4 regions of the Bacillus luti genome follow, and region 2 is predicted to be linked to each of the others. Evidence: riboswitches for the same ligand, from Rfam matches in the RefSeq annotation. Region 2 holds a riboswitch; each other region holds the start of a gene.
The links. Region 2 has a riboswitch for lysine ahead of EUC40_RS17220 (aspartate kinase). Riboswitches for the same ligand answer to the same signal wherever they lie in the genome.
Positions count from the first base shown of each region.

Region 1 (4,221 bases), 330 kb from region 2:
TCTTTCCATGTCCAATGAATAAGTGGACAAATCTTAATAGATTGAAAACGACGATCTTGATTTATAAAGTTTGTATGTTTGCGAGTTTCTGATTGTTCCCTTCTTAAACCTGATATCCACGCCTTTTCATTTGCTAACGCTTTTTCTAAAGGTAAAATTTTCCTAATTTTACAACAAAGATTCGGATTGCTTTCCCATAGCCTGTCACCATGCAACTTTGCTTGTTCATCAAGTGTAAGTTCTGGCTGTTTTTCTATAATGTTTAATGAAGGAAATCGTTCCCGCACTTTTTGAATTAATTCATACGTTTCTTGAAAATGAACATTTGTATCCAAAAATACAACTTTAGCAGATGGATTTACTTGGTTTATAAGATGCAGTAGTACCATACCTTCCACTCCAAAGCTACATGCGTATACGATTTCTTCTTTATATTCTTTATAAGCCCAACTTAATACAGATAGCGCGCCTTTTGTTTCATCTTCTTCTGAAAATGAAACACCATTTTCAGCCCACGTTTCATACGTCAACATGTTTTTTCCCCCTGTAAAAGCAAAAAGACGGTTTTAACCTAATACAATAGGTTAAAACCGCCTCTAGTTTTTCTAGTCAGCGCTTTTTACTTTAAACGTACTTTTTCACTTTTCTCTAACTGAATGACTTTTCCATCTTGCACAACAATTGTAATTGAACCATATTTCATATCAGCAAGCATCGCTTGAATCTTCTCCGATACTTCATCAAAATGTTCCCGTACACTCACGCGAACAGCCCCCCTTTTTATTCATAAAAAAAATCTTTCCCATTTCGAAAAGACTGTTCGGTAATATATTTTACCTTATCTTTCAAAATGGATTCCATTTTGCTGGATTTAGCACCTTGCTTTCTATAAGCAGGTTGCCGAGCTTCTTCGGGCCAGTTCCCTCCGCTTCTCTTGATAAGCTTTGTATTTGTATTTTATCACAATTCTGATTTTTTTCAATCCTAGTTTTCCGATATATTTTAATTATTTTATTTTACAAAAAAGGAATTGCCCATCCGAACAACTCCTTTTCTCTATTTAAACAAGTTCTTTAATACGTATGCGATCGTTCCCAATAATATTTTCATATGTTTCGCGTTCCACTACAATTTGCGATGTTCCACCTTTCGCAAAGACGACAGCTGGTCTCCGAATTCGATTATAATTATTCGCCATCGAATAGCCATATGCTCCTGTACAAGAAATTGCTAGTAAATCGGAAGAAGCGACTTTTGGTAAATGAATATCCCAAATCAGCATATCTCCACTCTCACAACATTTCCCAGCAATCGAAACGAGTTCCTCATTCGCATCATTCCCTCGATTCGCTAACATTGCTTCATAACGAGCGTTATATAAGGCAGGTCTTAAATTATCCGTCATTCCACCATCTACCGAAACATATTTTCTTATGCCAGGAATATCTTTCACCGATCCGACTGTATAAATTGTCGTTCCAGCATCACCTACAATACTACGACCTGGTTCAACCCAAATTTCTGGCAATGGATAGTTACATACTGTAAATTGTTCTCTCACTGCACTCGTTACAGCTCGCACATATGTCTCAAGTGTTAATGGCGTATCCGAATCTGTGTAGCGTATTCCGAACCCTCCGCCTACATTTAACACCTTTACTACATAGTTTGTTTGCTCTCTCACTTCTACTAAAAATTGGCGAAGAACTTCAATTGCTCGAACAAAACCAGCTGTTTCAAATATTTGTGATCCGATATGGGAATGAATACCTAGCACATTATAATTTGATTTTTGTAAAGCAAGCTCAATTGCCTGCATCGCTTGACCATTTGAAACACCAAATCCAAATTTTGAATCCTCTTGGCCTGTTGTAATATATTCATGTGTGTGCGCCTCTACTCCAGGCGTTACACGAATTAATATGTTCACAAATTTCCCATGTTGCACTGCTAAATCATGCAAAATTTCTAATTCTAAAAAATTATCGACTACAAAACAACCAATATTCGCCTGAAGAGCCATCACAATCTCTTCTTCTGTTTTATTATTGCCGTGAAAATGAATGCGCGATGCCGGAAACCCTGCTTGAAGCGCAGTATATAATTCCCCTCCAGAAACAACATCTAACGACATATTTTCTTCACGAGCTACTCGGCACATCTCCATGCACAAGAACGCCTTGCTTGCATACGCTACTTGATAAGAGAAACCACTTTCTTTAAAAGCACGATGAAACGCGCGGCACTTCCCTCGAATTGACTCTTCATCGTATACATAAAGTGGTGTTCCGTATTGTTTTGCTAGCTGCGTCGTATCGCACCCTCCAATTTCTAAGTGTCCTTGCCCATTGATTCGGCTCGTGCCGTGTAAATACATTTGAATTCCTCCCTTATTTCCTCTAAAACTCATAACCCCAATCTTCTATTCATTGCAGCACGCTTTTAGATAGACAAAAAACGCGCGGAACAATGTTCACACGCGTTTCTTATTAGGAAAAATATATATTGAAAAAATAAACGAGTTGTTATCTCCTCAAAATAAGAAACCGCATCAACATCTCCAAATAGCTCTCCATAAAATAAATCTTATGACAGTACTACATTTATTCAATGCAGTCCCAATATATGAATAAGATGGTTATTCTTATATTTCGGCAATAGTCCCTTTCAACCTATGATCACAGATTCCATTAAATCTCCCATAGCTTACTCTTTCCTATCGCGGCCTCTACCTTTGAGAGTAGATGAGGTAAGTCTATTTAATTTTCAAACATCTAATTGTTGCTATTAACAATACCAAAGGACCATTTTATTTGTCAAACAATTTTTTATATTGTTTTTTTACAGTTTAGTTTTGTATCATTTGGTAAGCGCTTTATCATGATCTTTGTCACTTCCCATTCGCCTTCTTCGTTATTAAATGTGATCGTTACTTTTTCAAATGGCGGCACAATTTTCCCACCAACGTGTTCATACTTCGTCACTTCAATAACCGCTTGAAATAAATATGTACCACTATACACTTTTTTTAAACTAATAATTTTAGGACATTGATAAGGCTTCAAACTCCCATATTGTTTTTCAATTGCTTTATTTATTTTTGGAAATAAAACAGAATAAAGTGCATCTTCCATAAGGGGTGCATCATATTGGGCTACAGAAACACTCGGTGAAGCAAAAAGTATACAACTACTGCATGCAATAAAATATAATAATTTTCGCATTATAACCTCCGTATTATTACGTGATTCTTTCTGCGCACGATCATTATCATACAAAGAAATTCCATTTTATTGTCTCCCATCGCTCTTTTTCTACTCAATTATTATAAAAAAGTCCACAACTCTCTTTTATTTTCGTATAATGATACTCATAGTATAATAATCATAATAACAAAGGACTGTTCGTATATATAAAATGAGGCGCTAATCAAATAGGCCCACAAGAACTGTCATGCTTTTTAGGAGAGGAGTATATTATGCTACAACGTCTGTTTCCAAAACTGCGATTTGCACTTATTGCAGTCGTTTTATTATGGATAAAAACATATATTGTGTACAAGCTAGCATTCGATATTAAAATTGATAATTTCTTTGAAGAGTTTATGCTTTTTATTAATCCACTAGCTGCGTTACTTTTATTTTTCGGTTTTGCTTTATTTGCATCCAAACACCGAAACCGCATTATAGTTGGAATTAGTTTTATACTATCATTCATTTTATTTGGAAATGCAATGTTTTATGGGTTTTATAACGATTTCGTTACGTTCCCAGTGTTATTTCAAACAAATAATATGGCTGATTTAGGGACGAGTATAAAAGAACTCTTTACGTATAAAACATTACTTTTATTTGCAGATGCGATTATTTTAATGTTTCTTTCACGTAAATTCCCAGCATTTTGTGACAAGACGCCGCTTTCTCGCTCTGAAAAGCGTACTTTCTTTAGCGGTGTAACAGCTCTATTAGCACTACAAATTGTTGTTTCCGTTATTTATAAACCACAAATGTTCTCACGCTCATTTGACCGTCAAACTGTCGTGAAAAATTTAGGTTTATACACATATCATCTATTCGATATTACACTTCAATCAAAATCTTCAGCTGAACGTGTATTTGCAAGTGGGGACGGGTTCTCTGAAATTAAAAACTATACGGACTCAAAAGAGAAGCAAGTTGATAAGAACTTATTTGGAGCTGCAAAAGGTAAAAATGTGATTTT
Region 1 is NZ_CP040336.1:3,722,958-3,727,178, forward strand. It holds gene EUC40_RS18855 (phosphoadenylyl-sulfate reductase) at 1-533, opposite strand, end outside; gene EUC40_RS18860 (YezD family protein) at 620-763, opposite strand; SAM riboswitch class I at 836-944, opposite strand; gene lysA (diaminopimelate decarboxylase) at 1,061-2,377, opposite strand; lysine riboswitch at 2,558-2,739, opposite strand; gene EUC40_RS18870 (DUF3888 domain-containing protein) at 2,829-3,224, opposite strand; gene EUC40_RS18875 (LTA synthase family protein) at 3,479-4,221, shown strand, end outside.
Region 1: linked by a shared signal. The riboswitch ahead of lysA (diaminopimelate decarboxylase) and the one ahead of EUC40_RS17220 (aspartate kinase) in region 2 are both predicted to bind lysine.

Region 2 (4,221 bases):
AAGAAGTGAGAAGAGTCCGTTATATTTCCTAGGAAAGGGTAAAGTGAATAATAAAATTGCTTTATAATGATTTTTTGATGTTAGTGATATGTTAAAAAAATGTTTGGATAGAGTATTGAAATCTATATGTAAAATGAAAATACATTTTTAAAAGCTCAAACAAGCATAACCACGTTCTAAAGTTAGGACGTGGTTAAAAATATAGTGGTTTCATTTATAATGAATTTCTGTTTGGCATAGCCAACAATTTTTTAAAAAATATCACTTACTTGTTACCAAGTTCTTCCGCTAAACCGATTAAAATTCCTTCAGTTCCGCGAATGTAGCAGAGACGGTATGAGTTCTCGTATTGAACTACTTCGCCAACGAGCTGAGCACCATGCTTAGTAGTAAGCCTAGATACCATTTCGTCAATGTCTTCAACGGTGAACATGACGCGCAAATATCCGAGGGCGTTTACAGGAGCTGTTCGATGATCTGCTATAGCGGGCGGAGTAAGAAATCGCGAAAGTTCAATTCGGCTATGTCCATCTGGTGTAACCATCATAGCAATCTCTACGCACTGAGAACCGAGTCCAGTTACGCGACCAGCCCATTCACCTTCGACAGTGGCCCGCCCTTCGAGTTTCAAACCAATCTCCTCGAAGAAAGAGATTGCGTTATCGAGGGATTCTACAACGATGCTGACATTGTCCATTCTGAGTAATTTGTTTTTCGTCATTGTCTTTATCTCCTTATATGTAAAAATATATTATCTGATCATCTTCTTAATTATACTATTAAAAAGTTGAAAATTCCTTTTAAATAAAAGACCTTGTCACAGTGTGGGAAAATGTGACAAGGTTTTTTCAGGTATAGTATACAACATCTTGTTAACGAACAACACTTCGAAAATCTTCTACTATTGAGATACGCATGAACTTTATTTTGTGAATGTTATCATGTTCAAGTAGTTTCAAGAATTTGATACTGGAGTTGTTATTCGATAGAACAATTTTGACTTTCTCGCAAAACATTTCTACCCTATTTTTATTTATATAGGAAGGAAATAGATTCATATAATTTGTTTTAAGTTTTACGAGTGGAAATTAACTCATCTGCACTAAAGGCTCAATTTTCGCCATAAATGATTGATGAAGTGCTTCAACACCTGTAACTAAATGAAGACGGTCAATAACGACAGACACTTTAATTTCAGATGTACTGACCATTTTAATATGAATACCTTCTTCTTTTAAAGTAGTGAACATATTAGCAGCAACTCCTGGGTTAGATACCATACCAGACCCTACAATGGATACTTTTGCTAAATGATTTTCATATTCTACAGATTCATAGTGAAGCGCCTCTTGGTTTTGTTCCAATACTTCTAATGTTTCTCTTAAATCATTAGAATGGATTGAGAAGGAGAGGTGAACAGTTCCTTCATTTGTAATACTTTGAATGATGATATCTACATTAATGTGTGCCGCTGCTAATGTAGAGAAAACGGTTGAAAGTGAACCTTGTTCTAATCCTTTAATGGTGATACGTGTAATATTATCTTCAAATGCAATACCTTTAACGATTGATTGTTGTTCCATGTTACATTCTCCTTTTACAATTGTTCCATTTTCTTGTTCCATACTTGAGCGAACTTCTAAAACGACATTATGATTTTTAGCAAATTCAACAGCACGTGGATGTAATACGCCAGCGCCGAGGTTTGCAAGCTCTAACATTTCGTCATAAGAAATTTCATCTAATTTGTAAGCAGTTTTTACAACTCGTGGATCAGTCGTGAAAACGCCTGTCACATCCGTATAAATATCACATTTTTTCGCTTTTAATGCCGCTGCTAATGCGACAGCAGTCGTATCAGAACCACCGCGTCCAAGCGTTGTAATTTCATAATCTTCACTGACTCCTTGGAAGCCAGCTACGATAACAATTGTGCCTTCAGCAAGATATGACTGAATTCTATCAGTGTTAATTTCAGTAATCCGTGCACTACTATGCACAGATTCTGTCGTAATACCAGCTTGCCATCCTGTTAATGAAATGGCGTTATAGCCTTTTGTTTGTAGTGCCATTGTTAATAATGAAATAGTCACTTGCTCTCCTGTAGATAGAAGCATATCCATTTCACGTTTACTTGGATTTTCTGTAATAGCGTTAGCAAGAGCTACAAGTTCATCTGTATTTTTTCCCATTGCTGAAACGACAGAGACAATACTATGTCCTCGTTCATATTCTTCAATAATTAAATTTGCTACATGTTGAATGCGTTCGATGCTTCCGACAGAAGTGCCGCCAAATTTTTGTACAATCGTTTCCATTATGAATTCCTTCTTTCGTCCATTTTTAAGAATAGGTTAGGACATATATAAATCCCAATATTCCTGTAGTTACCAGAGAGAAAAACAAAAAACACCATCTCAAATAAGTGAGGATGGTGCTGTTACAGGAAAAGGGAAACAGAAAACGGAGCTAATAAAAAAAACCGCCAAAAAAGGAATACCATGAAAATGATATCTCTTTTTTGTAGATAGCTCTTCATACGTACATGTCTGTACATATGACAGTTCTGTTTCTATTCGAAAACAGCCCCAATTGATAAATGCAGAGAAGTTTATCAATTTCGGCAACACTTCCTTTCCTCTAATTTCATAGACATCTCTGTGTCTCCATTAGAATACTTATAAGTATTGCAACCTCTATCTCACGTTTTAGGCGAGAGTGTTTGATTTATGAAGTTGTTGGTAACATTTGTTTTATAATAATTTAAATTTTTCGGGGAATCAAGTGTTTTATATATATTTTAAAAATTCTTTCTATTTGTAGAAAAAGTTTGTGAAAAATGTAGCAAAATAAATTCATTGCATGTACATTAAAAATATAGTGCATTGGAGGTGGAAGAATGCAAAGGAAAAACCCTATTTATGTTTCGATAGAAATGGAAACAACGATGGAGAAATTATGGGAATATACGCAAGAACCAGACATACATACAGAGTGGGATGCTCGCTTTACTGAAATTTCATATTTAGAGAAAAAAGAGGGAGAACCGCAGCAATTTTTGTATAAAACAAAGATCGGATTTGGACTTGAAATAGCTGGGGAAGGGGAATCGATAGGTGAGATTAGAAAAGAAACTGGAGAACGGATTTCGTCTTTGAAATTTTGGACAGACAATCAATTATCGCTTATACAAATGGGACGTGGGTATTGGAAGTATACACCGAATGATGAATACATTCATTTTGAAACACAATATGATTATGATACAAGATTTGGCCGTATAGGGAATGTAATAGATTCATATGTTTTTCGCCCGTTATTAGGCTCTGCGACTGCTTGGAGTTTTGATGCTTTAAAATTATGGTTAGAAAAGGGACTTCATCCTAAGTTGCTAATTAGAAGAACAATGACATATTGGCTCGTCTGTTTTTTATTCGCTTTTGTATGGCTATATCAAGGGATTGTACCGAAAATAATCTTTACTCATTCAGAAGAAGTGAAAATGCTTTCGGTCATAATTGGTTCAACTGAAAATAGTATTTTTATTCTTAAAATAATTGGGCTGTTAGAAGTTATTTTTGGTGTCATATGGTTACTTCCATTTCCAAAACGAAATGTATTTATACTACATATTTTCGTGTTAATAGCCTTAACGATAGCAGCAGGATTTACGAATATCGCAAGCTTTACAGAGCCGTTTAATCCAATTACGTTAAACCTGCTTCTAATTGGATTATCGATTGTCGGTTATATGAATAGCTTCGATTTGCCAAGTGCAAAAAATTGCAAGAGGACGAGAAAGGGATAGTGTATGGCTAATATTTATGAAAGACTATTAGGGGATTCTTATAAAAAACTTCATCCAAAATTACAGAAACGCTATGAAATTACAGAAGAGAATAGTTTTATTGGGGAAGGAAAGATGGATGAAATTTATGGTGGTTCTTTTTTCGTTAAATTGATTTTAAAGATTGCATCGATGTTTCGTATGTTTTTCTCAGAACGGGGAAAAAAGGTGCCTTTTGTAATACATAATACTGCTGGACGAGATAAAGCTGGAAAAGAAATGGTAAGGTGGAATCGCACGTTTTATTTTCATGATAAGGAAAGATATTTTAATGCGGTTATGCAACTGGATGAAGAGAATAATGAAATTGTAGATTATTTTGGTGAACCACATTTACTCGTCTCTACATTGAATTTTCATATTGATGAGTTAGG
Region 2 is NZ_CP040336.1:3,396,984-3,401,204, reverse strand. It holds gene EUC40_RS17225 (VOC family protein) at 266-721, opposite strand; gene EUC40_RS17220 (aspartate kinase) at 1,089-2,318, opposite strand; lysine riboswitch at 2,521-2,707, opposite strand; gene EUC40_RS17215 (DoxX-like family protein) at 2,900-3,808, shown strand; gene EUC40_RS17210 (DUF4166 domain-containing protein) at 3,812-4,221, shown strand, end outside.

Region 3 (4,221 bases), 880 kb from region 2:
ATATAAGGCGAAAGCACCGATTAACCCTAAGCGAGTATATATACCGAAATAATCATTTCCGCGTAAAAATGCTAGTGTATGTAAATAGAAGAAAGTTGCTCGTTTTTTATGTAATAAAGGTTCAATCCAATTCGTAAGCCATTTTCTGCTATTTACTTGTTTTTTTAGTTGCGGTACATCGGTGAAGATGCTCGCAAATTGATAAAAGCGTATGTCCATTTTTTCTTCTTGCTCGATTATGTAGTCCCACGGTATTCGTTTTGTAGGTTGTTTTTTCGTATATAGAAATAGGAAAGCGAGAAGTAAAAGTAATCCGCCTAACACGATTACATTTGCTGTATAAAACAGCATGTAAATAATGAGTGCGTTACAAATAAGACGAGTGATAAGCCATATGCTTTTTTCGTGACTATCACGCCACATCCAATGTATGTACATATTCCAAGCTTTCGTAATCATTAAAACGATAAAGATTGTACATAAGAAAGGTACCGTTACTTGTAATGATTGCAGGGCAAGTGGAACGAGAATAAGGAACGTAAATAATAATGGGAAAAGCTGAATGATGTAATTATATAGAAGAGACTTTTTAAAATAAGATGTTAGTTTCTCTTCTAATGCAAGCAAATAGACAGCATCAGGTTTTTGAATAAATGTACGGATCGAGCATCTCGTTATAATGAATGTAAGTACAATCGTGATGAGTAGTAAAGATATTCCTTTAGAAGGAGATGCTTTTAGAAACTGAGCATAGTAGTATGCGCCAACGCATGAAATAAAGATAAAGCTATATAGTAAACCGTTAATCATACGTGCAAAGTATGTAATGATATTTTGAATATGTTGTTGGAAGCGACTGCTCCATAGTGATTCGATTGACATGTTTTTCACCTCTTTGTTCTATTATATATGTTTTACAAAAGAAAAAACGAGCAAATTGCGTTATGCAACTTGCTCGTTTTTCTTTTCGTTATTTTTTTTCTGATCACGATTCATTAATGGATAGAAGGCAAAACCGATTACGAATAAACCAATTCCGAGAAGGAACGTTTTAATATCGGATGCACCCGTTTTAATAACCCATAGTGCGTAACAAAGTGCGATAACTGCGACTATACCATCTGTAATTCTTGCCCGCATTTCATTTTTATACGTTTCACCAGTTGCAACTAGTTTTAACTGGAAGATTGGCGAAACGAGATATGGAATGAGATAAGCTAAAGTCGAGACGGTAATAACGAATGTATAAGCTTCCGCAATGGTTCCTGATAATGTTGAGAATAAGAACACTTGCGACATAATGTTTGTTAGTCGTAATGAGTAAATTGGACTTCCTTTTTTATTTGTTTTTGCAAAGAAGGAAGGGAAGAAACCTTCTTTTGCTGCTTGATAAGGCACTTCTGAGCTTAATAAAATCCAGCCTAAGATAGAACCGAATAGGGAAGTAAGAGCAAGTAATGCCATCAATTTCCCGCCGCCATGACCCATTGCAGCATTTAATGCATCCGCTAATGGACGTTCAGAAGCTTGTAATTTATCAACGTGAAGCACACCCATTGTTAAAATCGTAATTCCTAAGTAAATGGCAACTGTAATTAGTAATCCTGCAACTGTTGCACGTTTTACTGTTTTTGGAGAAGTAGCACGATTTGATAAAAGAACGGCTGATTCAATGCCGATAAATGCCCAAAGTGTTGTAAGAGCGGCTAAGTTTACTTGTGAAAGAAGGCCGTGTGATACACCTGATTTATCGACCATCGGTGTGTACCATTGTCCAAACTTAGAAGCTTCAAATGCGAATAAAGTAACGACGATGAATAAAAGGAATCCAGTTACTTTCGTTGTTGTTGCTAAGAAGTTTAGTTTTCCAGCTCCGCTTACACCGTTTGTTAATATAATATGAGTTCCCCATAGTAAGATGGAACAAATAGTAAATGTAATTAGTTTTCCGACTTCTATGTTGAAAGAACCGATTGAAAATAGTAGTCGTGTATCTTTCATGATCGGGAAGAAGAGTGATAAATATCCCGCAAAAGATGTAATAATGGCAACGTTACTTGCCCAGTTTGCAACCCAATATCCCCATACCATACTGAAACCAGCCATTTTTTTCTTTTTTGGTGATGAGAATAAAGCATATGCATGACTTTGTGGTCCTGTCGTTAAGTCAGGACGACGAATTGCTAAATTACCGAAAACAAGAGCTAGCATTAAAACACCAAACCCTGTTGTTAACCAAGCTAAAGTGACACCGAGAGGGCTTGCTGTTTGTGCTAACGTACTTGGCACCATGAAAATCCCAGCGCCAACCATGTTACCGACAACGAAAGCTGTTAGTACCCAAAAGCCCCATTTTTTTTGTTGCATAGAAAATACCTCCAAAGTTAGTATAACCAAGTCAAGCGAGGAGATATGTATGTCTTCTTAGTAGAGAAGAGAAGTCCCAAACAAAACAAAAAAAGCACGTAATTTGCCGCTACATGCTTTCTATCTTATAAGAAACCCACGACATACCTCTCGATAGCTCTCCACAAACGAAACGTTTGTGACAGTTCTGCACTTATTAAATGCAGACCCAGCAAGCGTGCATGGTGGACACGACTTACTTCGGCAACCATTCCTTTCTCATTTCTTCATCAATGCCACTACATCTCCTGAAATGATACTCTTAATGATTGCAACCTCTACCTCACCGAGATACGAATGAGGATTTAAATATTAAATTAACGTATTTAAGAGTAACAAATGAATTTTTATACGTCAATGGATATAGTAATAATCAGATTATAGAGAAGAGTTTGTGATTAAAAGAGAGAGGGATTATTATGTAATATCGAATTTTCATAATATAATAAATATTATGAGGGCTAGAAGATTGAGAAGGGGATGAAGTATATGTCTACAGGTCATAAAAGTTCCGTAATAGGTGTGCTAGATTCGGGAGTTGGGGGATTAACAGTTGCGAGTGAAATTATAAGACAATTGCCGAAAGAGAGCATTTATTATATTGGTGATAATAAGCGTTGTCCGTATGGACCAAGAAGTGTAGAGGAGGTACAATCTTTCATATTTGAAATGGTTGAATTCCTCAAACAGTTTCCGTTAAAAGCTCTAGTTGTAGCATGTAATACTGGTGCAGCAGCTGCATTGACTGCGCTGCAAGAAGCACTGTCCATTCCGGTTATTGGCGTTATACATCCAGGAGCAAGAGCGGCAATTAAAGTGACAAAGAAAGGGAAAATCGGAGTAATTGGAACTGTAGGTACGATCCAGTCTAATATGTATGAAAAAGCATTACACGAGCTTGATACATATTTGGAAGTGCATAGTCACGCGTGTCCGACTTTAGCTACAGTTGTAGAAAATCAATTAGAAGATATAGCATATGTAACGCAGCAAGTGAAACAAGCTTTACTGCCATTAACGAAAGAAGATATAGATACGTTAATTCTCGGATGTACGCATTATCCACTTTTAGAGTCTTATATTAAAGAGGAACTAGGAGAGGGTGTAACGATTATTAGTTCTGCAGAAGAAACAGCGATAGAGTTAAGCACAATTTTACAGCACAAAGGAATCCTGTCTGACAATTTGAATCCGAAGCATCGTTTTTTTACAACAGGCTCTGTTTCTTCATTTGAACATATTGCTGAGAGATGGCTAGGGTATCAAATTTCTGTAGAATATGTGAATTTACCTATGGAGAAACAACTCGTGAACTAAATTGTATAAAAAGAAGCTGATCTAAAACTAGATCAGCTTCTACATATAAGATTAAACTAAGTTTAATACAGTTACTTTTTCACGTGTCATAGACTCAAGGCTCTTACGAATACCTTGTGCGCCCATACCTGAACCTTTTACACCGATGAATGGGAAGTGGTCAGGGCCGCGCTCTGTGCGTCCGTTAATTTGAACAGAACCAGTTTCGATTTTGTTAGCAATTGCAAATGCTTTGTTAATGTCTTTTGTGAAGACACTTGCTTGTAAGCCGAACTCTGATTTGTTAGCAATTTCAATTGCTTGCTCATCTGAAGAAACACGGATGATTGGAAGGATTGGGCCGAATGGCTCTTCCCAAGCAACTTTCATTTCTTCTGTTACGTAGTCGATTAATGTTGGGTAAATTAAGTTACGCTCACGTTTGTTACCGATAACGATTGTAGCACCTTTTTCTACAGCATCGTCAACTAAACCTTGAACGAAGTCAGCAGATTTGTC
Region 3 is NZ_CP040336.1:4,274,856-4,279,076, reverse strand. It holds gene EUC40_RS21640 (ABC transporter permease) at 1-882, opposite strand, end outside; gene EUC40_RS21635 (amino acid permease) at 943-2,367, opposite strand; lysine riboswitch at 2,514-2,695, opposite strand; gene racE (glutamate racemase) at 2,896-3,723, shown strand; gene gapN (NADP-dependent glyceraldehyde-3-phosphate dehydrogenase) at 3,775-4,221, opposite strand, start outside.
Region 3: linked by a shared signal. The riboswitch ahead of EUC40_RS21635 (amino acid permease) and the one ahead of EUC40_RS17220 (aspartate kinase) in region 2 are both predicted to bind lysine.

Region 4 (4,221 bases), 1.1 Mb from region 2:
TGAAGCATAAGCGTTTTTGTTTAAAATACTCAAAAAGAAAAATCCTTTGGTAAAGTACCATTTTTAATCACCGTTCTTAACCCATGTTTTATAATCCAAGGGTTAACAGGATACGGTTTATCACGCAATTGCTGAAACCATTGAAAAACGAATTCTTTATCTTCTTTCGTAATATCGTTAATATGATTAGCTACAGATTTTTGAACATATTTAGAAGGGTCATTCATTAATGGTTCAAGAAGCTGTAAATTGTTCTTAAAATCACCTTTCAAGGCTCCCGTTTTTTTAGCCCAAGGAAGTCTTGGTCTTGTACCTTCTGAAACCAATCTCCTAATGTGGCTGTTTTCATCATGAATCCACTGTTGCAATATATTTAGTGTGTCTTCATGATATGTTTCAAGAAAAGGCCGAATAGCATATTCAGCAGTATTCCGTTTTGTTATTTCATACATGGCGTTGAATGAGGTTTCAAAATTGTTAAGCCCATATTTTTCAACGTATTTTGCGATAGGCATATACATATATCCGTTTGTAAATGTGCCTACTTCTGTTGTATTTTCTGGTCCCAATGTTTTCAGTAATATATGTATTGCTTCATTAAAATCCTTTTGCAAAGCATTGTGTAATTCATCTGCAATTACTTCAATTCGTTGCTTTAACTCTAAATTTTCAACTTTATATGTTACGGAAGCTACAAAGTTTCTTTTAGAGAAATTAGGATCGTATTTACAAATAGAATCAGCCATGTTTTCTGCTAATTCTTCGTTAAATAAAAATTTTAACGGAACATATTTACCCATATTTTCACCTCAGTGGTCAGTTGAAAACAAGTTTTATTTTTTAATCGACAATCCATAAACTAAAGTTTCACTCGGAGTCGTAATACTAAAACCTGTCGTCTTATAATCAAGTTTCACTGTATCACCAGTGTAGTCTTTCGTAAATGAATCCATTTGTACGATAAGATTTGCATCTTCATATACAACATCATCTGCAACATATGTATCCCAAATTAAATCGACATCAACGAAAATGCTACAAGAGTTTGTCATTGTTCCTCTAATGCGAATGATCTTTTTATCTTCACGTTCTAATCTATGTATAGCTGCTATTGCTTCATCAGTAATGCGAATGTTCATGGTATCCCAACCTTTATATATATTTCCTTTATTATTACAAAAACAAGAGCAATAGGGAAGTAAAGAGGTTTGTAATAAAAAACGAGCAAACAAATTTGTTTGCTCGTTTAACGTTTATTTCAATTCACATTTATCAAGTGGAATCACTTTTGTTTTCTTCGTAAATTTATAGCCTAACCATAGTACTAAGAAGAGTGGTAAACCGATGTAAGAAACAAGTACACCGTTCCAATCGATTGCTTCACCCATAAATGCGCCGTAGTTTTGTCCTAAAATAACGATGACACAAAGTGCAAATGCGAAGATTGGTCCGAACGGGAACCATTTTGCTCTATACGGTAAGTCTTTTAAATCTTTACCTTGTGCGATATATGCTTTACGGAAGCGATAATGACTAATTGCAATTCCAACCCATGCGATAAAGCCAGACATTCCTGATGCATTTAATAACCAAATGTATACAACGCCGTCACCGAATAAAGAAGCAATGAAAGCGATACTACCAACGATTGATGTTACAATTAATGCGTTAACAGGTACGCCGCGGCTATCTAATTTACCAAGAAACTTCGGTGCTTTTCCTTGACGAGCTAAATCCCAAAGCATACGAGTTGATGCGTACATACCAGAGTTACCAGCAGATAGTACGGCAGTTAAAATAACAGCGTTCATAACAGAAGCAGCAAAGGCAACGCCCGCTTTTTCAAAAATAAGTGTAAATGGACTTACTGTTACATCACTTGCAGCAAGGCTTTCAGTTGTGTAAGGAATTAATAAACCGATAACGAGAATCGCAAGGATATAGAATAAAAGAATACGCCAGAAAATTGAACGAATTGCTTTCGGAATATTGCGCTCTGGATCAGACGTTTCACCAGCAGCTACCCCAAGTAATTCAGTACCTTGGAATGAGAAACCAGCTGCCATAAATACACCGATAATTGCCATGATACCGCCATTAAATGGTGCATCTGCAACAGTGAAGTTTTTAAAGCCAACAGATTCTCCGCCCATAATGCCGAAAATCATCATAAAACCGACAATTAAAAAGATAATAATTGTAACTACTTTAATAAGTGCGAACCAATATTCAGATTCACCAAACCCTTTAACAGATAAATAGTTTAAAAGGAAAATAATAGCTAAACATAATCCGCTCCAAATAAGAGAAGGGGTATCAGGGAACCAAAATTTCATAATTAATGTTACGGCTGCAAGTTCAGCAGCGATCGTAATCGCCCAGTTATACCAATAGTTCCATCCAAGTGCAAAACCAAGTGATGGATCAACAAATTTTGTTGCATACGTACTAAAAGATCCAGTAACAGGCATGTAAGCTGCGAGTTCAGCTAAGCTTGTCATTAAAAAATAAACCATAATACCAATTGCGGCGTATGCAACTAGTGCACCACCAGGTCCAGCTGTATGGATTACACCACCGCTGGCAAGAAATAGTCCGGTACCAATTGTACCACCGAGAGAAATCATCGTAAGGTGTCTTGATTTTAAACTACGTTTTAATTCACCTTTTCCTTTTGTAGTTTGCGTTTCAGAGGTAGTTTGATTCGTTGCGCTATTCATGTTCAACACTCCTTTTCTTGTAAGATAGGAAGGAGCGGGGGAGAAAAATACAAAAAACCGCCAAAAGAATTAGGCGGAACGTTTCACAAATAACCACCCCATCATACCCTTCCGTTAAGATAGCACCCCACGTTTACACGGTAATTTTGTAAACGTGACAGTTCTGTTCCTTTCGGAGACAGCCCCAGCCCATATTTCCAGAGAAGAAATATAAACTTCGGCAACTTTTCCTTTCAAACGGAGTCGGTGACATTCTCTGTGTCTCGTCCATTTTACTTTTAAAAGTCGCAACCTCTACCTCATCGGACTGATGAGGATTTATATATTGCTAAGATTTTTAATATATCGCAATTGTAATCACTTTCTGAATATATTGCAAGGAATTTTGTTAGGAAAAGTCAAAAAATATCGGTTATTGTTTAGGAAACGCTTGCAAAACTCCACCCGAACCTACTGTTATGTAACAAAAAAATAAAGAAAGAAATTGTTATACAAATGTTTCGCAAAAAATATTGAAAAATCCTTTAAAAATAAAAGAAAATTCTGAAAATATAATTCGACATAACTATCGAATGCGGTGTACGGAAAATAAATAGTGAATATTCTTTATATTTATAGTAAAATTGAAGCATTGTTTAATTGAAAAGGGGAATTTGTGATGAAATTAGAAACGGGAAGACTATATATAGTGCCGTGTACAGAAGAGAAGCTTCGCGTTGCTGAAGAGCAAGGGTATAACAGCGGTCCGCATATTGTAGGACATGTAGAAAATATAAAGAAAGATGCAGCTTTATTACCTTGGGGCGCATGGTATGTCATTCGAAAGGAAGATGATATCGTATTAGGTGATATAGGGTTTAAAGGGAAACCGGATGAGGATCGTACAGTAGAAATTGGTTACGGTTTTGTTGAGAAATATTGGAATAAAGGATATGCTACAGAATCTGTAGGTGAATTAATAAAATGGGCTTTTCAGACAGGAGAAGTAGAAACGATTATTGCAGAGACACTTCTAGATAACTATGGTTCGATCCGTGTGTTAGAAAAATTACATATGAAGAGAGTAGAAACTACAGAAACAATGATCAATTGGAAAATAGAAAAATACCGCTCGAAATAAATCGGGCGGTATTTTTGTACTTAAGGTAGTATTTGTTTTTGATCTGTCGGGTATCCAATTGTCGAATGTTTCGAATGATTACGGACAGCAATAAAAATAGATATAATAACGACAAGACCAACTGCCACGTAAGAAAGCGAAATAATAGTTGGATCCACTTTAAATGTTGTAAGTAGTGTACGTATATTCGTAAAGATAATAAGGCCACCAACTAATACGCCAAGTAAATGAGATGGAACGATGCGTACTAACCATGCAGCAATTGGAGCTGCGACAATGCCGCCAAGCATTAAGGAGAATACCCAAACCCAGCTTACTTGTTCCCAGCCAAGTGAGATGAAAAAGCCGATTGTTGCAGCGAGTGAAACAGGAAATTCACTC
Region 4 is NZ_CP040336.1:2,272,533-2,276,753, forward strand. It holds gene EUC40_RS11570 (DNA alkylation repair protein) at 30-800, opposite strand; gene EUC40_RS11575 (iron-sulfur cluster biosynthesis family protein) at 834-1,139, opposite strand; gene EUC40_RS11580 (amino acid permease) at 1,254-2,720, opposite strand; lysine riboswitch at 2,833-3,025, opposite strand; gene EUC40_RS11585 (GNAT family N-acetyltransferase) at 3,379-3,840, shown strand; gene EUC40_RS11590 (sulfite exporter TauE/SafE family protein) at 3,861-4,221, opposite strand, start outside.
Region 4: linked by a shared signal. The riboswitch ahead of EUC40_RS11580 (amino acid permease) and the one ahead of EUC40_RS17220 (aspartate kinase) in region 2 are both predicted to bind lysine.